3 regions of the Kitasatospora sp. NPDC004531 genome follow, and region 3 is predicted to be linked to each of the others. Evidence: riboswitches for the same ligand, from Rfam matches in the RefSeq annotation. Region 3 holds a riboswitch; each other region holds the start of a gene.
The links. Region 3 has a riboswitch for cyclic di-AMP ahead of ACWEMJ_RS22705 (transglycosylase family protein). Riboswitches for the same ligand answer to the same signal wherever they lie in the genome.
Positions count from the first base shown of each region.

Region 1: it holds a riboswitch for cyclic di-AMP, as region 3 does, so the genes downstream of both, ACWEMJ_RS29570 (transglycosylase family protein) here and ACWEMJ_RS22705 (transglycosylase family protein) in region 3, are expected to answer to the same signal.
Region 2: it holds a riboswitch for cyclic di-AMP, as region 3 does, so the genes downstream of both, ACWEMJ_RS05030 (transglycosylase family protein) here and ACWEMJ_RS22705 (transglycosylase family protein) in region 3, are expected to answer to the same signal.

Region 1 covers NZ_JBSGDD010000105.1:11,271-18,927, reverse strand. The annotation lists gene ACWEMJ_RS29580 (SDR family NAD(P)-dependent oxidoreductase) at 1-334, opposite strand, end outside; gene ACWEMJ_RS29575 (cytochrome P450 family protein) at 487-1,731, shown strand; cyclic di-AMP (ydaO/yuaA leader) riboswitch at 1,983-2,170, shown strand; gene ACWEMJ_RS29570 (transglycosylase family protein) at 2,174-2,893, shown strand; gene eno (phosphopyruvate hydratase) at 3,123-4,412, shown strand; gene ACWEMJ_RS29560 (FtsB family cell division protein) at 4,518-4,955, shown strand; partial or broken gene ACWEMJ_RS29555 (DUF501 domain-containing protein) at 4,988-5,500, shown strand; gene ACWEMJ_RS29550 (Ppx/GppA phosphatase family protein) at 5,650-6,585, shown strand; gene ACWEMJ_RS29545 (NAD(P)/FAD-dependent oxidoreductase) at 6,986-7,657, shown strand, end outside.
Region 2 covers NZ_JBSGDD010000006.1:119,222-126,878, forward strand. The annotation lists gene ACWEMJ_RS05025 (CapA family protein) at 1-444, shown strand, start outside; gene ACWEMJ_RS05030 (transglycosylase family protein) at 467-1,642, opposite strand; cyclic di-AMP (ydaO/yuaA leader) riboswitch at 1,646-1,814, opposite strand; gene ACWEMJ_RS05035 (MFS transporter) at 2,211-3,464, shown strand; gene ACWEMJ_RS05040 (MFS transporter) at 3,562-4,932, shown strand; gene ACWEMJ_RS05045 (hypothetical protein) at 4,970-5,632, opposite strand; gene ACWEMJ_RS05050 (tyrosine-protein phosphatase) at 5,691-6,389, opposite strand; gene ACWEMJ_RS05055 (glycine hydroxymethyltransferase) at 6,489-7,657, opposite strand, start outside.
Region 3 covers NZ_JBSGDD010000060.1:8,061-15,717, reverse strand. The annotation lists gene ACWEMJ_RS22710 (hypothetical protein) at 1-146, opposite strand, end outside; gene ACWEMJ_RS22705 (transglycosylase family protein) at 266-1,567, opposite strand; cyclic di-AMP (ydaO/yuaA leader) riboswitch at 1,552-1,725, opposite strand; gene ACWEMJ_RS22700 (hypothetical protein) at 2,206-4,221, shown strand; gene ACWEMJ_RS22695 (hypothetical protein) at 4,286-5,185, opposite strand; gene ACWEMJ_RS22690 (DUF397 domain-containing protein) at 5,534-5,773, shown strand; gene ACWEMJ_RS22685 (ATP-binding protein) at 5,993-6,520, opposite strand; gene ACWEMJ_RS22680 (helix-turn-helix domain-containing protein) at 6,939-7,657, shown strand, end outside.

The sequences.
Region 1 (7,657 bases), on a different contig from region 3:
CGGCCAGCGGGTCCAGGTGCCGGGGCAGATCGGCGAGCTGCACGATCCGCTCGCCGTCCGGGCCCGCGACGGCGAACAGGTCGATCGGGCCGAGGTGCTTGACGGCGGTGTCCACCAGCGCGGCGATGTCCGCCGGGTGGTGCACGTCCCCCGAGACCCCGACCACCGGGCAGCCCGGACGGTCGAGTTCGGCGGCCAGGTCCTCGGCGACCCCGGGCCGGAGATCGGCGATCAGCAGGCCCGCCGCCCCGGCGGCGGAGAGCCGGCGGGCCAGATCGGCCCCCTCGCCCCCGTCGAGCACCGCGATGACCACCACTGCACCGGCTACTCGCATGGCCTGCTCCCCTTCCGAGCGGAACCGAGGGCGGTCCGCACGCCGCCCACCGTGGTTCTGGAGGATCGTAGGCTCGCCCCGACGCTCCGCAACAGGGATTACCCGCCAGGTGACCGGATTCACGCGACGGCGGTTCCAGATACGGTCAAGACATGCCAGATCAGCCCCACGACGCCCACCCGCAACTCTTCACCTGGGACTTCGCCGCCGACCCGTACCCCGCGTACGCCTGGCTGCGCGAGCACTCCCCGGTGCACCGCACCACGCTGCCCAGCGGGGTGGAGGCCTGGCTGGTCACCCGGTACGCGGACGCCCGGCAGGCGCTCGCCGACTCCCGGCTCTCCAAGAACCCCGCGCACCACAGCGAACAGGCCCACCGCACCGGCCGGGTGGGCATCCCGGGCGAGCGCCAGGCCGACCTGATGACGCACCTGCTGAACATCGACCCGCCGGACCACACCCGGCTGCGCCGCCTGGTGTCGAAGGCCTTCACCCCGCGCCGGGTCGCCGAGTTCGAGCCGCGGGTGCAGCAGCTCACCGACCGCCTGATCGACTCCTTCGCGGGGCGCGGCGAGGCCGACCTGATCCACGAGTTCGCCTTCCCGCTGCCGATCTACGCGATCTGCGACCTGCTGGGCGTCCCCGCCGAGGACCAGGACGAACTCCGCGACTGGGCGGGCATGATGATCCGCCACACCGGCGGCAAGCGCGGGGGAGTGGGCCGGGCCGTCAAGCAGATCCGCGCCTACCTGGCCGACCTGATCCACCGCAAACGGGCCGACCTGGGCGACGACTTGATCTCCGGCCTGATCCGGGCCAGTGACCACGGCGAGCACCTCAGCGAGAACGAGGCCGCGGCGATGGCCTTCATCCTGCTCTTCGCCGGCTTCGAGACCACCATCAACCTGGTCGGAAACGGACTGTTCGCCCTCTTCCGCAACCCCGGCCAACGCGCCCTGCTCCAGGGCTCGTTGGAGCGCGGCGAGTCCGGCCTGCTGGAGACCGGCATCGAGGAACTGCTGCGCTACGACGGCCCGGTGGAGCTGGCCACCTGGCGGTTCGCCACCCGGCCGTTGAGCATCGGCGGGGTGGACATCCCGGTGGGCGACCCGGTGCTGGTGGTGCTGGCCGCCGCCGACCGCGACCCGGCCCGGTTCGCGGCGGAGAACACCCTCGACCTGGCCCGCGCGGACAATCCGCACCTGGGTTTCGGACACGGCATCCACTACTGCATCGGCGCGCCGCTGGCCCGGCTCGAAGGGCAGCGCGCGATCGGCACACTGCTGACACGGCTGCCGGATCTCCAGCTCGCCGCCGACCCGGCCGAACTCCGTTGGCGCGGCGGCCTGATCATGCGCGGGCTGCGCGAACTCCCGGTCTCCTTCACGCCCCGCTGACCCGGTTTCGACCGCCGCCGCCCAGCTCCGGTCCGTGACCGCCAACTCCCCTGCCAGGGGCGCGCGGTGCGCCCCCGCCCCGGGCAATACGGACATACGTGGACGGTTTGTGCACGAGAAGTGAAGGTCCGTAATTTCGGCGTGATGGTGGATATATGAGCTTGTGATTGCTCATCAGGTCTGCTTACTCTCCGATTTGCCCGCAGCTGTGGGCCCCGATCGCGGCACGCCGAGTCCTGTCCGCCGCGTCCTCGGGACACCGACCAGGAATTCGGACAGGAGCGGGGGACCCAAGGTGTGAACGCCGTCGCAGTTTTGACGGCTCGGGGTGAAGCCGCCCGGGAGCGGACGCAGCAGTCGCGTCCCGACTCCCCGGCGGCCGGGCCAGCCTCCCGGTCCGAACCCGACAGCTCACCTCGCAGGCGTGCGGAGAGGAAGTCCCATGCTGTTCACCGGTTCCGGCCGCCATCGTCGTAGCACCAAGGCCGAGAAGGCCGTCGCCGCAGCCGGCGTGGCCTCCGTGGGCCTGGCCCTGCCGCTGCTGTCCGCCACCGGCGCGGCGGCCGCGCCCGCCTCCACCTGGGACAAGGTCGCCCAGTGCGAGAGCGGCGGCAACTGGTCCATCAACACCGGCAACGGGTACTACGGCGGCCTGCAGTTCTCCTCCTCCACCTGGCGTGCCTACGGCGGCGCCCAGTACGCCTCCCGCGCCGACCAGGCCAGCCGCGCCCAGCAGATCTCGGTGGCCGAGAAGGTGCTCGCCTCCCAGGGCCCCGGCGCCTGGCCGGTCTGCTCGGTCAAGGCCGGCCTGACCAAGGGCGGCGGCAGCGGCTCCCAGGACACCGCCTCCCGCTCGGAGCAGCGCTCCACCGCGCCGCAGCAGCAGTCGACCAAGGCCACCAAGACGCCGAAGGCCCAGCCGAAGGCGCAGCAGCAGGCTCCCAAGGCGCAGCAGCCGCAGCAGAGCTACAAGTCGCCGAAGCCGGCCACCACCTCGCAGGCCCTCGGCGGCACCTACACGGTGCGGCAGGGCGACACGCTGTCCCAGATCGCCGACCGGCAGCACCTGTCCGGCGGCTGGGAGAAGCTGTTCCAGGCGAACCGCAACGTGATCGGCGGCAACCCCGACCTGATCGTCCCCGGCCAGGTGCTCTCGCTCTGACCCCCGCGGCCGGTCCGGCGCCGGCCCGACCGATGATCCGTCCGCTCCGGGCGCGCGCAGCACAGTTCGCGCCGTCCGGAGCGATCCGGCGGCGGGCAAACAGGTGAACTACCAGTGAGTAGCCGGGCCACACGGTGAGACGGAGCCCGGCCGGGCGTGGCCGCGGGGATGTCTGCGGCTAGGCTCTGGGCGTAACGACCACACATCCGCTTCCGCTAGGAGATGCCTCGTGCCGTCCATTGATGTCGTCGTAGCCCGTGAGATCCTCGACTCCCGCGGCAACCCCACGGTCGAGGTCGAGGTCGGTCTCGACGACGGCAGCACCGGTCGTGCGGCTGTCCCCTCGGGCGCCTCCACCGGCGCCTTCGAGGCGCTGGAGCTCCGCGACGGCGACAAGAACCGCTACTTCGGCAAGGGCGTCGAGAAGGCCGTGCTGGCCGTCATCGAGCAGATCGGCCCGGAGCTGGTCGGCTACGACGCCACCGAGCAGCGCCTGATCGACCAGGCCATGCTCGACCTGGACGCCACCCCGGACAAGTCCTCGCTCGGCGCCAACGCCATCCTCGGCGTCTCGCTGGCCGTCGCGCACGCCGCCTCCGAGGCCAGCGACCTGCCGCTGTTCCGCTACCTGGGCGGCCCGAACGCCCACGTGCTGCCCGTCCCGATGATGAACATCCTCAACGGCGGCTCGCACGCGGACTCCAACGTCGACATCCAGGAGTTCATGATCGCCCCGATCGGCGCGGAGTCCTTCTCCGAGGCCGTCCGCTGGGGCGTCGAGGTCTACCACACCCTCAAGGGCGTGCTGAAGGAGCGCGGGCTGTCCACCGGCCTGGGCGACGAGGGCGGCTTCGCCCCGAACCTGGACTCCAACCGCGAGGCCCTGGACCTCATCACCGAGGCCATCAAGAAGGCCGGCTACACCCCGGGCAAGGACGTCGCGCTCGCCCTGGACGTCGCCGCCTCCGAGTTCTACAAGGACGGCGCCTACCAGTTCGAGGGCAAGCCGCTGTCGGCCGCCGAGCTGGTCGAGTACTACGCCGAGCTGGTCGCCGCCTACCCGCTGGTCTCCATCGAGGACCCGCTGGACGAGTCCGACTGGGACGGCTGGAAGGCCATCACCGACAAGCTCGGCGACAAGGTCCAGCTGGTCGGCGACGACCTGTTCGTCACCAACCCGGAGCGCCTGCGCAAGGGCATCGAGACCGGCACCGCCAACGCGCTGCTGGTGAAGGTCAACCAGATCGGCTCGCTCACCGAGACCCTGGACGCCGTCGAGCTGGCCCAGCGCAACGGCTACCGCTGCATGATGTCGCACCGCTCCGGCGAGACCGAGGACGTCACCATCGCCGACCTCGCCGTCGCCACCAACTGCGGCCAGATCAAGACCGGAGCCCCGGCCCGCTCCGAGCGCGTCGCCAAGTACAACCAGCTGCTGCGCATCGAGGAGATCCTCGACGACGCCGCCGAGTACGCGGGCCGCGGCGCGTTCCCGCGCTTCCGCTCCGCGGACAAGTAAGCACAGCAAGGGCTGATCCAGCCGCTGAGCCTGTTGTGACCGGTGCCCCGGCCTCCACCGCGTAGGGTGGGCCGGGGCACCGGCATGCGCAGGAGGGGCGACCAGATGGCCAAGTGGAGGATCCCCGGACTGGCGGCGCGCCCGCGCTTCACCAGCCGGGCCACCGTGCTGGTGCTCGTCCTGTGCTCGCTGGTGGCGATACTCGCCTACCCGACCCGGCAGTACATCGCGCAGCGCGCGGAGATCGCCGATCAGCGGGCCAAGGCCGAACACGCCCGCCAGCAGGTCGACGAACTGCGCCGGGCCAAGGCCCGCTGGCAGGACCCGGAGTACGTCAAGGCCCAGGCCCGGGAGCGGCTGCACTACGCGCTGCCGGGCGAGACCCCGTTCGTGTCGGTGGCCCCGCCGCCCGCGCCGGGCGACAAGCAGTCCTCCTCGGACGGCGCCGGCCGGCCCAAGGCCGCCCGCCCCTGGTACTCCGCCTTCTGGGACTCGGTGGACGCCGCCGACACCGCACTCGCCGCCCCGCCCGCGGCACCCTGACACCCGCCCCCCACCTGACGAACAGACTGCTGATGAGCCACCAGAACCCTCCTGTCTCCGACCAAGACGTCGCCGCGATCGCCGCCCAGCTCGGCCGGGTCCCGCGCGGCCTGCGCTCCGTCGCGCACCGCTGCCCGTGCGGCAACCCGGACGTGGTGGAGACCGCGCCCCGGCTGCCCGACGGCACGCCGTTCCCGACGCTCTACTACCTGACCTGCCCCAAGGCCGCCTCGCTGATCGGCACCCTGGAGGCGGACGGCGTGATGAAGGAGCAGACCGCCCGGCTCGCCGAGGACCCGGAGCTGGCCGCCGCCTACCGGGCCGCGCACGAGGACTACATCGCCCGCCGGGACGCCATCGAGGTGCTGGAGGGCTTCCCCAGCGCCGGCGGCATGCCCGACCGGGTCAAGTGCCTGCACGTGCTGGTCGGCCACTCGCTGGCGGCCGGCGAGGGCGTCAACCCGCTCGGCGACGAGGCGATCGGCATGCTGGAGGACTGGTGGGCCAAGGGCCCGTGCGTCAGCCCGGCCGAGGTCGAGGCCGCCGGTGAGCGGGTCGCCCGCAACCGCGCCAAGGCCGAGGACCACGCCGCGACGATCGCCGCCAAGGAGGCGCTGACCGCCGAGCGCGCCGCCGCCCGCAAGGCCGCCGGGGACGCCGAGGCCGCCGAGGACGCAGTGGAGGGTGACGAGTCGTGAGCACCACCCGGGTCGCCGCGATCGACTGCGGCACCAACTCGATCCGCCTGCTGATCGCCGACCTGGATCCGGAGACCGGGGAGATCACCGACCTCGACCGCCGGATGCTGATCGTCCGGCTCGGCCAGGGCGTCGACCGGACCGGCCGGCTGCACCCCGAGGCACTGGCCCGCACCTTCGCGGCCTGCCGCGAGTACGCGGAGGTCATCGCCGCCTACGGGGTCGGCCCGGAGCGGATCCGGATGGTCGCCACCTCGGCCTCCCGGGACGCCGAGAACGCCGCCGAGTTCACCGCCGGCGTCAAGGAGATCCTGGGCGTCACCCCGAGCGTGGTGAGCGGCGACGAGGAGGCCCGGCTGTCCTTCACCGGCGCCACCCGCGAGCTGCTCGGCGGCCCGCACCGCCCGCCGTACCTGGTGTTCGACCTGGGCGGCGGCTCCACCGAGTTCGTGCTCGGCGAGCAGGACGTGCGGGCCGCGCACTCGATGGACATCGGCTGCGTGCGGATGACCGAGCGTCACTTCGCGGGCGGCCGGCCCACCGAGGAGCAGATCGCCGCCGCCCGGGCCGACATCCGGGCCGCGCTGGACACCGTGGCGGCGAGCGTCCCGCTGACCGAGGGCGCCACCCTGGTCGGCCTGGCCGGGACGGTCACCACGGTCGCCGGGATCGCGCTGGAACTGCCCGGCTACGACTCCGAGCGGATCCACCACGCGGTGCTGACCGTCCAGCAGGTCCGGGACACCGCCCAGTGGCTGCTGCACTCCTCGCACGCCGAGCGGGCCGCCGTCCCCGTGATGCACCCCGGCCGGGTCGACGTGATCGCGGCTGGCGCGCTGGTGCTGCTGGAGATCATGGAGCGCACCGGGGCCGCCGAGCTGCTGGTCTCCGAGCACGACATCCTGGACGGCATCGCCTGGTCGATCGCCTGATCCGGGCGCCCCGGGAAGCCCTCCCGGGGCCTCCCGGCGTGTCGGGGCAAGAAGCTTCGTGAATTTCTTCACATGGCGAACGGGCCTTTCGGCCCAGCGCGGTGTCCGGTCCGTCCGATATGTGGGACCGAAGGCGCCCGGGGCGACTCGTTCATGGGATCGCAGGCAACGCGCCGTTCATGCCGAAGAAATCGAATGCTCACTCGGGAACCCGTGTGCCGCAAGGATCGTTGCTGCTCAGCGCGGCACCGGGTGCCCCGACGATCACGGCGGGCCGCCCGTGGCGGGCGGGGGAAGGGCCGGGCGCGGAAGTGCGGGCGCGCAGTGTAGCAGCCGGTGTCCAGGAGCTTGTGATGGGCCTCACGAACGGCCCATCAGGCGGGGGTGGATACTTTCGGATATGAGCACCACGGAGCGTCCTCGCATCCTCATTGTCGGCGGTGGTTACGTCGGCCTGTATGCCGCGATGCGCATCCTCAAGAAGATGCGCTACGGCGAAGCGACCGTCACGGTCGTCGACCCGCGGTCGTACATGACGTACCTGCCCTTCCTCCCGGAGGCGGCCGGCGGCAACGTCGCCCCCCGCAACCTCGTCGCGCCGCTGCGCAGCGCCCTGAAGAAGGCGGAGGTGCTCACCGGTCACGTGACCGAGGTGGACCACGCCCGCAAGGTCGCCACCATCCAGCCCGCGGCGGGCGACTCCTACGAACTGCCCTTCGAGTACCTGGTCGTCGCGACCGGCTCGGTCTCCCGCACCTTCCCGATCCCGGGTCTGGCGGAGCACGGCATCGGCATGAAGACGGTGGAAGAGGCGATCAGCCTCCGCAACCACGTCATGGCGCAGCTGGACAAGGCCGAGTCCACCACCGACGAGGACGTCCGCCGCAAGGCGCTGACCTTCGTCGTCATCGGCGGCGGCTTCGCCGGCATCGAGACGGTCGCCGAGATCGAGGACATGGCGCGCGACGCCGCCAAGATCTACAAGACCGTCAGCCGCGACGACATGCGCTTCATCGTGGTGGAGGCGGCCAACCGCATCCTCCCCGAGATGGGCCCGGACCTGGGTCTGTGG
Region 2 (7,657 bases), on a different contig from region 3:
TCGCTGCTGCGCGCCGTCACCGAGGCGAAGGCGCAGGCACCCGTGGTACTGGTCTACCTGCACTGGGGCGACGAGGGCGTGGCCTGCCCGACCGCGGCCCAGAGCGCGCTCGCCAAGAAGCTTGCCGCGGCCGGCGCCACCGCCGTGGTCGGCACCCACGCCCACACCATGCTCGGGGCGGGCATGCTCGGGAACACCTACGTGGCGTACGGCTTCGGCAACTTCCTCTGGTACGGCACCTCGAACTACACCGCCTCCGACGAAACCGGCGTCACCACGCTCACCATCACCACCGACGGGCGGGTGACCGGCGAAACGTTCACCCCGGCGCACATCGACGGCCGGGGCGTGCCCGTTCCGCAGACCGGCAGCGCCGCGAAGGCCGCCCAGCAACGTCGCGACGGCCTGCGCGGCTGCACCGGGCTGGCCGCCGTCCCGAAGTGACGGCGGCTCGGCCGGGTCGCCGTCAGCCCAGGTTCAGCACCTGGCCCGGGTGGATCAGGTCCGGGTTCTCGCCCACCACCTGCTGGTTGCTCTTGTAGAGCTCGCTCCAGCCGCCGTTCACTTCGTGGCTGCGGGCGATCTTCGCGAGCGAGTCGCCCGGGCCGACGGTGTACGGCTGCGGGGACGACGACGCGGCCGGGGCCGGGGCGTCGGCGGACGGGGTGCCGGGCGTGGGCGTGCTCGGGGCCGGGGTGCCGGCGGACGGCTGGCCCGGGGTGCCGCTGGGCTCGGTGGACGGGGTGGGCGACGGGTTGGCGCCGGCGCCGCTCTGGCCCTGGGTGTTGTCGGTGCCCGTGCCCGTGCCTGTGCCGTTGCCGTTGCCGTTCTCGGCGCCGTTGCCGTTCCCGTTCGTGCTGCCGTTCTCGGGGGTGGTGGGCGTGGTCGGGCTCGGGGTGCTGCCAGGGGTGGTGCCCGGGGTGGTGCTCGGGTCGGTGGAGGGCGTCGGGGAGGACGGAGCGGTCGGGGCGGTGCCCGGAGCCGGCGTGCTCGTGGGCGGCTGCGGATGCGTCAGCTGCACGTAGCGCTCGTACAGGCTCTGGTGACTGGTCCAGAACCAGGCGCCGTTCTTCTGGTACCAGTACACGTGGTAGATCGGGTCGTAGCCGGGCAGGCCGGAGAACACCGGCGCGGCGTGCGGCTCGGCGACCGTGCCGTCCGCGGCGGTCTTGGCGGCCGCGGCACCGCGCGCGCCGCGCAGCGAACCCGACTCGTCCGCCGCGTCGTTGTCGTCCACCACACCGGGGGCGTTCGCCGCGCGCAGGTTCGCGGTGTCGGCGCACGAGGCCCACGGCTGCGGGCCCTCGGTGGCCAGGATGCGTTCGGCGACCACGATCTGCTGGCTGCGGGTGGCCCCGCTGGGCAGGTCGGCGTACTGGGTGCCGCCGTAGTCGATCCAGCGCTGGGCGGTGATCTGGAGCCCGCCGTACAGCCCGTTGCCCGGGTCGGAACTCCAGTTGCCGCCGCTCTCGCAGTCGGCGACCCGGTCCCAGACCGAGCTGGGTGCGGCCTGCGCACCCGTCACGGCGAGCAGGGGAAGGGCGAGGCCGACGCCGGCGACGCCCGCTGCGGCGATCGCCCGCTCGGCGGCCTTCTCCGCCTGACTCTGTCGACGGTGACGCCCGGAACCCGTGAAGAGCATGCCCGATCCTCTCCGCACGCCTGCGAGGTGAGCTGTCGGGTTCGGACCGGGAGGCTGGCCCGGCCGCCGTGCGCCGGTCGGATCCGGTGCGGGCGGCTTCACCCCAAGCCGTGGGGGCGGCGACGTACCTGGTTCCCCCGTCCCTGCCCATGGGTTGTGGTGGTCGAACCGCAACACGGCGGACAGGGTTCGGCGTTGCCGCGCGCGGGGCCCGGCGGTGCGGGCCGGACCGAGCCTATTCACTCGAACGGAGCAATCACAAGCGCATCGCGCCCTCATCACGGCCATGTCACGTCGGCCGGACGGCGTCGGAGGCGGACTGCCCGGGTCGGACGGTCGGCTGCTCAACTCTGGCCGATCGGTGGGATTGAGGGAGCGCGAGGCAGGGAAGGCGGGCGCCCGGATTCGGGCCGTTGCGGGCCGATGCGACGTCAATTGCCTTGCGGTGAAAGCAAGTTGATTGCAATCGGGGCATTTTCGGCGTTGCGGATAAATCACGCGACAGGCCGTCCGGCGGGTTCCTACCATCGCGGTGATCACTTTTCCCCGACCCGCTGTGGAGGTGCCCGTGGCTGTGCTGATTCCCGAAGTGCTCCGGGTGGAACGCCAGTTCGCCCGTCTGTTCGTCGGTCAGTCGTTGTCCGTCCTGGGCGACCGGGTCTCGTTCGTGGCGCTGCCGTTCGCGGTGCTGTCGATCGGCGGGTCGGCCGCCGATGTCGGACTGGTCACCGGGGCCGGCCTGGTGCCGATGCTGGTGTTCACCTTGATCGGCGGAGTCTGGGCCGACCGGATACCCAGACAGTGGATCATGCTGGTCTCCGACCTGGTGCGCTGCGCGGTCCAGGCGGCCGTGGCGGTGCTGCTGCTCACCGGGACGGCCCGGGTCGGCGTGCTGGCGCTGCTCATGGTGGTCTTCGGAGTGGCGGACGCCTTCTTCCTGCCCGCCTCCACGGGGCTGCTCCCACTGGTGGTGTCGAGTGAACGGCTGCGCGAGGCCAATGCGCTGCGCGGTTTCGTCCACTCGGCGGGGCTGGTGGTCGGCCCGGTGCTGGCCGGTGCGCTGGTCGCCCTGGCCGGGCCCGGCGGCGCCCTGCTGGTGGACGCGGCGAGCTTCGCGGCCAGCGCCGCTGTGCTGGCGAGACTCGGCGCGGTGGGCGGGCCGGCCGTCGCGGAGCGGGCGGAGCGGCTGGGGATCCTGGCCGAGCTGCGGGTGGGCTGGCAGCAGGTCCGCCGGCGGTCCTGGGTGTGGTCGGGCATGCTCGCGATGGCGGTCTACCACGTGGTGGTGCTGCCTTCGGTCTTCGTGCTCGGCCCGGTCCTGGCGGACCGGGAGTGGGGCGGGGCCGGCGCCTGGGCGGTGGTGGTCACCGCCTTCGGTCTCGGATCCATCGTCGGGGACGTCTGCGCCTTCCGCCTGAAACCGGCCCGACCGATGGCGGTGGCGGCCGTCGCGATGGCGGTCGCCTCCTGCCAGGCGCTGATCATCGGATCCGGCGCCCCGGTCGCGGTGATCGCCGCGCTGGAGGCCTGCACGGGAGTCGGCGTCTCCCTGTGCTTCGTGCTGTGGGAGACGTCGCTCCAGGTGCACATACCCGAGCAGGTGCTGTCCCGGGTCAGCTCCTACGACCACCTGATCGCGGTGGCCCTGATGCCGCTCGGCCTGATACTCGCCGGCCCGCTCTCGGACGGGATCGGCGTGCACCGGACGCTGTTCGGGATGACCGCGCTGGCCGTGCCCGCCGCCCTGCTCCTGCTCGCCCTCCCGTCCGTCCGGAGGCTGCCCGCACAGCCGTCGGCCGACGCCTCTCCCATTAATCCATGAAAGAGTGGAATATGATCGAGGACGCGCCACCGCCCGAACACCGCCCGCGGCGCACCGGTCCACGCACCACGATCCACGCACCACCTGGGAGCCACCCATGTCCGTCCCGGCCCAGCGCCCACTGCCGCCCTCGGCGGCCGCCCCGGGCGCCACCGCGCCCGGCGGCCCCGCAGGCCGGCCGATCCGGCTCGGGCTGCGCGCCAACCTCGCGCAATTCGGCCTGCTGGTGGCGGTCAACGCCTTGGTCGGCGGCATGCTCGGCCAGGAGCGGACGGTCCTGCCGCTGCTCGCCGACCAGGTCTTCCACCTGTCCGCCTACACGGGCGCGCTGACGTACATCCTGGCGTTCGGCGCGACCAAGGCGGTCACCAACTTCTTCGCCGGCACCCTCTCCGACCGGTACGGGCGCAGGCCGGTGCTGATCGCGGGCTGGCTGGTGGCGCTGCCGATACCGGCGATGCTGGCCTGGGGGCCGACCTGGGGCTGGATCGTCGCGGCGAACATCCTGCTCGGCGTCAACCAGGGCCTGACGTGGTCCACCACCGTGATCATGAAGATCGACCTGGTCGGCCCGGCCCGGCGCGGGCTCGCGATGGGTCTCAACGAAGCGGCCGGCTACCTCGCGGTGGCCGTCACCGCGACGGCCACCGGCGCGATAGCCGCCCACTGGGGCCTGCGCCCGCAGCCGTTCCTGCTGGGCGCGGCCTACGTCGCACTCGGCCTCGGCCTCACGGTCGCCGCCGTCCGGGAGACCCGGGAGCACGCCCGGGCGGAGGCCGCCGCCCATGCGGCCTCGGTGGGCACGGCCTCGGTGGCTGCGGCCCTGGGCGGTGGCGCCGCTCGTGCGCGGACGGGCGAGGACGACCCGGCGGCGTTCAGCACGGCCCGAATAGCCCGCACCACCAGCCTCGGCGACCGGGCGCTGTCCAGTGCCAGTTGGGCCGGCATGGTCAACAACCTCAACGACGCCCTCGCCTGGGGCATCTTCCCGCTGCTGTACGCCGCCCACGGTCTGGGGCTCGGCCGGATCGGCGTCCTGGCCGCGCTCTACCCGGCGGTCTGGGGCGCGGGGCAGATGCTCACCGGCTGGTGGTCGGACCGGATCGGACGCAAGCACCTGATCACCGCCGGCATGCTGCTGCAGGCCGTCGCGCTCGGCCTTGTGGCGGTCGGGACCAGCTTCCCGGTGTGGGCCGCCGCCCAGGCGCTGCTCGGTGCGGGCACCGCCCTGGTCTACCCGACGCTGCTGGCCGTCATCGGCGACGTCGCCCACCCGGCCTGGCGGGCGCGCGCCGTCGGTGTCTACCGACTCTGGCGGGACGGCGGCTTCGCGGTCGGCGCCCTGTTGGCGGGCATCCTGGCCGACGCGTACGGCGTGACGACCGCGATCTGGGCGGTGGCCGCCCTGACGGCAGCGGCCGGCGTCACCGTGGCGGTGCGGATGTACGAGACCCATCCCCGCGGCTGACCCGCCCGCGCGGCTGACCCGGCCGGCCCGGAGAGGCTTATGGGCCCAGGGAGATCGAGAGGATCTCCATCAGCAGGGCCAGGACCGGCGGCACGATGAACCACACCTGGAGCAGGTGGGGCCGAGCAAGGAAACCGGCGCTGGGCGCTTCGCCGGCGGACCGGCGCTCGGTGGAGCGGTGGGCGCTCACTGCCATCAGCCCGAGGCCGGGAGTGAAGGAGAACAGCCAGCAGCCGATGGCCAACCCGGCACCGTCCCCGAATGCTTGGCCCGGGCCGGTGGCGAGACACCGGCCGGTCGGCACGCAGTTGACCTCCAGCACGGTGCCGGGGGAGTAGCGGACGGGGCTCGTCGACAGCCGCAGGCGGCCTTCGGCGGGGACGGCGCCGGCCGGACCGCCCCGACCGGCGCAGTCGAAGGTCACCTTCCGTCCCACGACAGGGTTCGCCCAGCAGTCGTCCACGGCCATCCGCAGGTGCGGTATCCCGCGCCAACCCGCCTGGTAGGTCAGGTCGTCCGCCGCCTCGTACACGGCGCGCCCGCCGAGGAAGGAGATGAGCAGCAGGGCAGCGGTCGAGAGCAGCAGCAGAAGGCCGACCCGGAGACGGTACCTGCCGGAGGAGCGGCGCGAGCCCTCGCGGCCGGTGCGCGACACGCGGACGGCCCGGCGGCGCGGCCGGTGTCTGTCGGTGTCGTTCACGCCGCTGCCCCCGCTCGGTGCGCGCTTCGCTTCGTCGGCACTGTGGCGCCGGCAGCTCCTACCGTCGCTGCCCGGAGCGGAACTCGGCGTGCAGGGCGGCGAGTTCCGCGGAGCGGGCGCCGTGGGCGCGCAGATGGTCGTCGAAGGTGCCGTGCTGGGAACGGACGGAGAGCAGGGCGCGCCGCAGGAGGGTGGCCGTGACCGGGCGGGTGGCGTGGGTGGGGGCGCCGGGGGCGGGAGCGGTGAGTCCCAGCGCGGTGTTGGAGCGCAGGAAGTCGGCGACGAGCTCCGGCTCCTGGGCGCCCAGAAGTCGCTGGACCAGCGCGACCACCACCCCGGTGCGGTCCTTGCCGGACGCGCAGTGGACCAGAACAGCCCGGCGTTCGGCGCTCAGCAGGGCCCGGATCGCGGCGACGGTCGGTCGCCCGGCGAGCTCGCCCATCAGCGGGTACAGCTCGGCCTGCTCCTGGGGCCAGCGCTGCTCGGCGAAGACCGGGACGTGCAGGTGGCGGATGCCACTGTCGGCGAGGGCGTCCGGACGGGCCGCGGCCTCCGGGGTGCTGCGCAGGTCGATGACGGTACGCACGCCGAGATCGAGCAGCGCCTGCACGCCGTCGGGTGCGAGCTGGTCCAATGCGCCGGAGCGGTAGAGCACTCCCCGGGGGAGCGCCCCGATGCCGCCCGCGTCCCGGAAGTTGCGCACGCCGGGGATGGTGGGCCCGTCCGCCGCCGTGGCTGTCGATTCGTCCGCGATCATGGCGGTCATCCTAGGCAGCCGGGGCCTGCGGTCGTCCGGGCGGGCCCGGGGCGCGGCGAAGGAGGGAAAGGGAAGGCCGCGGCCCGGGCCGGTGGGTGGTCAGGCGAGGGTGATGCCGGGGTAGAGCGGGTGGGCGGCCAGCAGGTCGACGGCGCGCTTGGCGACCGCGTCGCGCACGGCGGGGTCGAGCACGTACTGGGCCCTGGAGGAGCCGGCGGCGGAGGTGGCGGTCAGGACGGTGTGGATCAGGTCGGCGACCTCGTCCAGCTCCGCCGTGCCGAGGCCGCGGGTGGTGAGGGCAGGGGTGCCGAGGCGGATGCCGGAGGTGTACCAGGCGCCGTTCGGGTCCTGCGGGACGGCGTTGCGGTTGGTGACGATGCCGGAGTCGAGCAGCGCCGCCTCGGCCTGGCGGCCGGTCAGGCCGTAGGAGGAGATGTCCGCCAGCACCAGGTGGTTGTCGGTGCCGCCGGTCACCAGTCGGGCGCCGCGCTTCAGCAGGCCCTCGGCCAGGGCGTGCGCGTTGTCCACCACCTGGCGGGCGTACCCCTGGAACTCGGGGCGCCGGGCCTCCGCGAACGCGACGGCCTTCGCGGCCATCACATGCGACAGCGGGCCGCCGAGGACCAGCGGGCAGCCCCGGTCGACGTGCTCGGCCAGCTCCGAGGTGCACAGCACCATGCCGCCGCGCGGGCCGCGCAGCGACTTGTGCGTGGTGGTGGTGACGATCTGGGCGTGCGCGACCGGATCGAAGTCGCCGGTCAGCACCTTGCCCGCGACCAGGCCCGCGAAGTGCGCCATGTCGACCATCAGGGTCGCGCCGACCTCGTCCGCGATCTCCCGCATCCGGCGGAAGTTCACCAGTCGCGGGTACGCCGAGTACCCGGCGACCAGGATCAGCGGCTTGAACTCAAGGGCGATGCGGCGGACTTCGTCGTAGTCGACCAGCCCGGTCACCGGGTCCGTCCCGTAGCTGCGCTGGTCGAACATCTTGCCGGAGATGTTCGGCCGGAAGCCGTGCGTCAGGTGCCCGCCCGCGTCCAGCGACATGCCCAGCATCCGCTGATTGCCCAGCTCGCGGCGGAGCTCCGCCCAGTCCTGCTCGCTCAGGTCGTTGACGCCCCGTACCCCCGCCCGCCGGAGCGCGGGGCTCTCCACCCGCTGCGACAGGACCGCCCAGAACGCCACCAGGTTGGCGTCGATCCCGGAGTGCGGCTGCACATAGGCGTGCTCGGCGCCGAACAGCTCCCGGGCGTGCTCGGCGGCCAGCG
Region 3 (7,657 bases):
CCGCCGGTGCGGGCCTGGGTGCGGCGGTCGGTGGCGAGGTAGTCGCGCAGCAGCAGCTCCACCGCGTCCTGCGGGCTGCTCGCGCCGAGGCGGATCATCGCCTCCAGGGCGAGGTCGGCGTCCAGGGTGATGGTCAGTTTCGACATTGCTCCGCTTCCAGGGGTCGGCGGCACAGCCCTTCGGGGGTGAGGATAGGCGGCTGCCCCCGGAGCCGACCAGGTCTCCGGGGGCAGCGGTGTTCCGCCGTGCGGGGTGTTGCGAGGCGTCAGACGCGACCCGCGAAGTCCGGCGCCCAGTTGGCGACGGTCTCGGTGCGCACGCCCGACTTCGGGTTCGCGGCCTCGACGTACTTGCCGTCGCCGATGTAGATCGCCACGTGGTAGACGCCCGAGTTGGCGCCGTTGTTCGACCAGAACAGCAGGTCGCCCGGCTGCAGGTTGTTCAGCGACACCCGGGTCGAGTAGTCGGCCTGGTCGGCGGCGACCCGCGGCAGGCTGATGCCGGCCTGGCGGAACGCGGCCTGGGTCAGACCCGAGCAGTCCCAGCCGCCGTTGCCGGTGCCGCCGTAGATGTACGGCTGGCCGACCTTGGACAGCGCGAAGTCGATCGCCGCGGCCTTCGAACCGGTCGCCTTGGAGGCGGCGGTGGTGCTGGTCGTGGTGGTCGTGGTGGTCGCCGTGGTGGCGCTCTTGGCGGGGGCGCTCTTCGCGGGGGTGCTGGGCTTGGCCGGGGTGCTGGGCTTGGGGGCCGGGGCGGTGGAGCGGTTGCTCTTCCAGGTGGAGCTGTTGGAGGAGGACTTGGCGGCCGGCGCGGAGTCCTTGGCCGGGGCCTCGGCGACCGCGACGTTGCCGAGCGCCAGCTGCTGACCCGGGTAGATCATGTCCGGGCCCTCGGTGAGAACGTCGCGGTTCAGGTCGTACAGCTTCTGCCAGCCGCCCTCGACGTGCTGGCGCTGCGCGATGGCGGACAGCCAGTCGCCCGCCACCACGGTGTAGCTGCCGTCGGCCTTGGCGGCCTGCGGGGCGGCCTGCGGGCGGCTCTGGGCCTGGTGCTGCTGCTGGGCCTGCGGCTGCTGCTGCTTCGGGGCCTGGCTCTGCTGCTGGGCCTGCGGCTGGGCGGCGGGCTTCTGCGCGGCGTCCTGCGAACCGGAGGACTTGGCGGAGGTGTCGACCTGCGGGGCCTCGCCGCCCTTGGTCAGGCCGGCCTGGATCGAGCACACCGGCCAGGCGCCGGGGCCCTGGGAGGCGAGTACCTTCTCGGCGACGGCGATCTGCTGGTCCTTGGAGGCCAGGTCGGCGCGCGCGGCGTACGCGGTGCCGCCGAACTCCGCCCAGGTGGAGGCGGTGAACTGGAGGCCGCCGTAGAAGCCGTTGCCGGTGTTGATGGACCAGTTGCCGCTGGACTCGCACTGGGCGACCTTGTCCCAGGTGGCCACCGAGGCGGCGGAGGCGGTGCCGGCGGTCAGGCAGGGGATCGAGAGGCCGATGCCGACCACACCGGTGGTGGCGATCAGACGGCGGGCGCGCTTGGCGCTGACGGGCAGCATGAAGATGCGTTCCTCTCCCACGCCTGCGAGGTGAGCTGTCGGATTCGGGCCGGAGTTGCCCGGCCGCGCGCACCTCTCGGCGCGCCCGGCTTCACCCCAAGCCCCGGACCGGTCCGTCAGGACCGCCCCAGGGCGACTTACCTGGTTCCCCCGCCCCTGCCGCGGTGCGTTTCGCATGAGCCGGTCCGCCCGGCGGCAGGATTCGGCGTTCCGGGCGAACTGGGTCCGTGTGTCCACGAACGTGGGCAGGAGATTAAGCGGATTTAAGGAGAATTCGCAAATGCCTGTGACCGGCCTCACTGCGGCCGAAAAATATGATCAAGGAGTTTCCGGTGAACTCTCGTGCGCATGGTGAGAACTGCTGTGCCGTCAGGGAGTTGGCGATCTTGTGTCCGTTTTGGGTGGCTATGCCGCCAGGTGAGTAAATGTTCGCCTTGGTGGCGTTTGTGATCGGGTCCGTGGCGCGATCCGAAAGGTTCTGTCCTTCTGCTGCGACGGGCCGCGGAAATGTGCGCGCGGACGCTTTCTGCCGAACTGGCGGATGACGGTACGTCAGAATGCTTAACCGGTGCGGAACTCTCCTATTCTGTTCGCGCCCGCCACCTATGCTGCCCCCGACCGATTCGGAGTCCCTGCGTGCGGTTCGGGAGGCGGCCATCGTGGAGCAGTGGGAGATCGGGCGGCACCGGAGGCCGGTGCTGAGTCGGCGGCGGGTGCTGACCTGGCTGGCGGTCGGGACGGTGACGGCGGTCGGTGGGGGAGTGGTGCTGCGGCAGTCGTTGGCGGGGGCGACGGTGGCGGCCGGGCCGCGCGGGGTGGACGACGGCGGGCGGAAGTGGTCGGACGCCAAGGGGTGGGGTGGGAAGGCGCCCGGGCCCGGGAGCGCGGTGCGGATCGCGGACAGGGTGGTGCTGGACGCCGACGCCCGGGTCGGCTCGCTGCTGATCGAAGCGTCGGGTTCGCTGGTGTTCGCCAAGGACCGGTCGCTGACCCTGGAGAGCGCGGGCAACGTCGAGGTGCGCGGGGTGCTGGCGCTGGCCCCGGAGACGGCGCACACGCACACGCTGCGCTTTCCCGGGATCGACGAACGGCGCTTCCAGGGCGGCGGCATGACCGTCGTCGACACCGACACCGGCCTGTGGGTCACCGGCAGCGGCTACCTGCGGCTCGACGGCGCGCCCCGGACCGCCTGGGTGCGGGCCGCCGGGGAGTTGAGGGCCGGTGAGACCACGCTGCGGCTGGCCGCCGCGCCCGAGGGCTGGCAGGCGGGCGACGAGCTCGCCGTCACGCCGACCGCGCCGCCGTCCACCGAGGACTTCTCCACCGCGTACGACCTGGTGACGGTGCAGCGGATCGACGGCCGGGACGTCACCCTGGCCGCGCCGCTCCAGCATGCCCACCCGCGGGTGGTCCTCGGTGGTGGCCTCACGCTCGGCGCGGAGGTGCTGAATTTGACCCGCAACGTCCGGGTCGAGGGCACCGAGCAGGGCCGTGCGCACGTCCACCTGACGTCCAGCCGCCCGGCCGACGTCCGGCACGCGGTGCTGAGCCGGCTCGGGCCGCGCGCGGAGGGGAAGGACAGCTGGAACGGGAAGCCCGTCACCGAACCGGTGCTCGGCCGGTACGGGCTGCACTTCCACATGCTGCAGGAAGCCTCGCGCGGCACCGTCGTCGAGGGCGTGGTGGTCCGCGACGCCGGCAGCCACGCGTTCGTGCCGCACATGAGCCACGGCATCACGTTCCGCGGCTGCATCTCCCACCAGACCTGGGAGGACGCGTACTGGTGGGACGGCCCGAGCGACACCCGCAACCCGCAGGGGCCGTCGAACGACATCACGTACGAGGGGTGCGTCGCCTCCCGCACCGTCTTCGAGCCGAACCGGCGCGGCTACCGGCTGACCGGGTTCAGCCTCGGCGCGGGCACCGGCTCGACGGCCCGCGACTGCGTGGCGGTCGGCGTGCAGGGCGCCACCGGGGCGTCCGGGTACGAGTGGCCGGAGAACAGCGAGGGGGTGTGGACGTTCGAGAACTGCCTGGCGCACAACAACCTGGAGAACGGCGTCTTCGTCTGGCTGAACGCCGAGCACCACCACACCGTCACCCGGTTCGCCGCGTACCACAACGGGGGCTGGGGCATCGAGCACGGCGCCTACCTGAACGACTTCGACTACACCGCCTCGGTGCTGTACGGCAACGCCGCCGGCGGGATCGCCCTGCACGCGCTCGGCCGCGACAAGGGGACGGTGCTCGACGGGCTGCTGATCGACGCCGCCGGACAGTCCGACTACGCGGTGGCCACGCTCAAGCACCAACTCGACGGCGAGACGGTGGTGTTGAGCCGCAGTCGACTGACCGGGTACCGCAAGGCGGGGGTGGCGTTCCGGGCCACCCCGGACGGCAGGCCCGACGACATCGCGGTGCTGGACTGCGAGTTCGGCGACGGGCCCGAGCTGTGGCTCGACCCGGAGGCTCCCGCGCCCGAGCGGATCCTGTTCCGCAAGGCCGGGCAGTCGCAGACCGTCGCGCTCGCCAAACCGGCGCCCGGGCTCGCCCCCGGGCCGTGGAACGCCGCCACCAGCCCCGCGAACGCGCCCACCCCGCCGCGCCAAGTCGCGCTGCCCGCACTGAAGTTCACCGACAGCGCGCCGAAGACCGGGCGCGTGCAGGGAGGGTGAAAGCGCGACGGGCGGGAACGCGTCGATGCGCTGCTCCCGCCCGTCGCGGTCCTCGGACGGCGCGTCAGCGCGCCGCGTGCGCCCCCGGGGTGGTGCGCTGCTCGGCGGCCGCCGCCTCGGCGGCCTCCAGCTGCTCCGGGGTCGGCTCGGGGAGCGCCGCCAGGTAGCTGGAGGCGATCAGCTGGGCCACCGTCGGGTAGGCGCCGATCGGGGCGGCGCTCGGGCAGCCGGTCTCCTCGGCGGCCGCGGCCAGCAGCTCCGGGTCGGCCTCCGGGCCGATCACCAGCGGGGCCAGCGCGGGGCGTTCGCAGCCGGTCGACTTCAGGTGCGCGACGGCCGCGGCGACCGAGCCGGGCACGTCCAGCGCGGCCGGGACGACCGGCACGGCGAGCCGGGCGGCCAGCAGCACGCCGGTGATGCCGGCGGAGGACGCGGCCTCCTCGCCGCCGGTGGTGGTCAGCACCAGGCCGTCGGCGGCGGTCGCGATCGCGAACAGCCGGGCGCGGTCGGCGCGGGCCAGGTCCGCCTCGGACAGGCGCACGTGCACGGCCTCGGCCAGCAGCGGGTGCGGGCCCAGCGGGTCCAGCACCTGGGCACCGGTCTCGGCGGCCGCCTTGTGCAGCTCCGTCAGGAACTCGTGCGGGCCCGGGACCAGCGGCACCACCACGGGCGCGGCCAGGCCGGCCTCGGCCGCGGCGGCCAACAGCTCGGCCACCGTCGGAGCGTCCTCGCCGCCCAGGTAGGCGGCCGTCACCTCGATGCCCGGCTGGTCGCCGCGCACGACGGACAGCAGCTCGTCGACGACCGGACGGGTCTCCGGCCCGGCGACGGCCGGGACCGCCAGCACCAGGGCAGGCGAACCGGCCATGATCTCGGGGCGCTCGGGACGGCGGTGGCGCCCCCGCGCACGGGAGCCTGGCGTACGGACGGGCAGTGGCGCGCCCGGGATGGCTGCGGTGCTCATGCGCCAGATCGTAGGACATTGCCCAGCGTGCCTTGCAGCCGGATGCCGACAGTGGGCGGCTTTCCGCCAGGAAGTGACGGTCATCACAGCGCGAGTTGTGACTGGCTGTGAGGCGCGGGGCGGGCGGTGATGATCGACAACGCGCTGACGGCTGTGTGCGGACGGTCATGGAGTGGCAGGCGATTTGCTCTGCTGTGTCCGCTTACGCACGGTCAATTGCGGCCCTGTGAAGGGTTGGTGACAGCATTGGCACGGTCTTCTGCACGGGATATTTCCCATGCTGATGCACGTGCAGCCGAGCTATCATCACGTCAAGTGAGGCATTCACCAGGGTCTGGGGAGAAATCAATGGGTGAGGCGTACAACGGCATGTCGGCCGCGGAGCTCGACGTGGTCTGGCAGAAGAGCCGCTACAGCAACTCGAAGGGGAACTGCGTGGAGTTCGCCGCGCTGCCGGGGGGCGGCGTCGCGATGCGCAACTCGCGCTTCCCCGACGGGCCGGCGCTGGTCTACACCCGCGCCGAGATCGACGCGATGCTGCTCGGCGTCAAGGACGGGGAGTTCGACCACCTGGGCACCGCGCACTGACGGCATGTCAACGGCCGTGAAACCGGGCCGTCGTGGGAGATCCCACGACGGCCATCATTGTTTCCGGCGCCCGGTGTCCGGCGTCCGGTGCCCGATGCCCGGTGCCTTCTGCCTTCGCCGACTCCCGGATTTCGGCTTCCGTTCGCGTCGGGCGACGGGGGCACGCCCTGGAGTGGGGGTGCGCCTTCGAGCAGTGGCGCGGACTCGGGCGGCGCGGACTCAGGCGGAGCGGCGGTGCCGGCCGAGGTTCGGCAGCTGGGGCTCGGCGAGCGTCGCCTCCGGCCCGTGGGCGTCGAACAGCGCCCACACCACCTTTCCCGCGCCCGCGAGCGGGTGCCAGCCCCAGGAGCGGGAGAAGGAGTCCACCAGGTGCAGGCCGCGGCCCGACTCAGCCACGAAGTCGGCCTCCCGGGCGATCGGGCCGGCGCTGGACGGGTCGCTCACCGCGCACACCACCTGCGGGGCCCGGTGCACCAGGCTGATCCGGATCGGCAGCGAGCCGACGGCGAGCTGCGGAGCGGTCTGGCTCGGGACGCGGGACGGCTCGCGCTGACCCAGGGCGTGCCGCAGCGCGTTGGTCACCAACTCGGAGGCCACCAGCGCGACATCGTCGAAGATGTCGTCGAGGCCCCAGCCTTCCAGGGTGGTCCGGGCGAACTCCCGCGCGGTGCGTACGGCTTCGAAGCGGGGAGCGAGCGTGCAGCTGACCACATGCGGGTCGGTCGCCACGGCGGTTCCGGTGCTCATGAAGAGCTCCTCCCATAAGGGGGCGGACACGGCGGGACCCACCGGGGTCATGCCGGTCACCTCCGACTCGCTCGGCCGCTGCGCCGCCGCGCCCGACCGCTGCGCGCACACGCAAGTACCCAGCGACGCACGGGCGTTGCCGGGACGGGTGTGCGGAATCGCGCAAGCGGTCGACGCGGAGCCCGCGGGGATGCCAAGGGCGTGCAAGTGCACGTGCACCATGGTCCTCTGCGCTCACGGCAGATGCAAGAGTCGATTCACGTGCAGTCGTGCGATTGGCATATGCATGCACCGGATGCACGTGCAAGATGGTGTCTGCGCGTCAGAACCGGTAGCCCTCCGCACCACTACCGGCACTCAGTGCGTCCAAGTGATGGCAGACTGTGCAACTGGTCTTTCCCAGTGGAGGTTTGGTCCGATGACCGCAGTGCAGCCCGGTGGGGGCTCGATGGTGCGCCGCATCCTCCTCGGCTCCCAGCTCCGGCGGCTCCGCGACGGCTGCGGAATCAGCCGGGAGGACGCCGGCTACGCGATCCGCGCCTCGGAATCCAAGATCAGCCGCATGGAACTCGGCCGGGTCTCCTTCAAGGAGCGCGACGTCGCCGACCTGCTCAGCCTGTACGGCCTGGCCGGCGGCCCCGAGCGGGAGACCCTGCTCGCCCTGGTCCGCGAGGCCAACAAGTCCGGCTGGTGGCACAGTTACAACGACGTGCTGCCCAACTGGTTCCAGACCTACATGGGTCTGGAGGAGGCCGCCGCGCTGATCCGCACCTACGAGGTGCAGTTCGTCCCCGGCCTGCTCCAGTGCGACGAGTACGCCCGGGCGATCTTCGCGCAGAACCGGCCGGTGCTCGCCGACGACGAGATCGAACGCCGCGTCGCGCTGCGCGCCCGGCGGCAAAAGCTGCTCACCGAGGGCCGCGGCCCCAAGCTGTGGGCCGTCATCGACGAGGCCGCGCTGCGCCGCCCGGTCGGCGGCCCCGAGGTGATGCGCGCCCAGCTGGAGCACCTGGTGGAGCTGGCCCAACTCCCCAGCGTGGTGCTCCAGGTGATGCCCTTCCGGTTCGGCGCGCACGCCGGCGAGAGCGGCGCGTTCTCCGTGCTGCGCTTCCCGGAGCAGGACCTGCCCGACGTGGT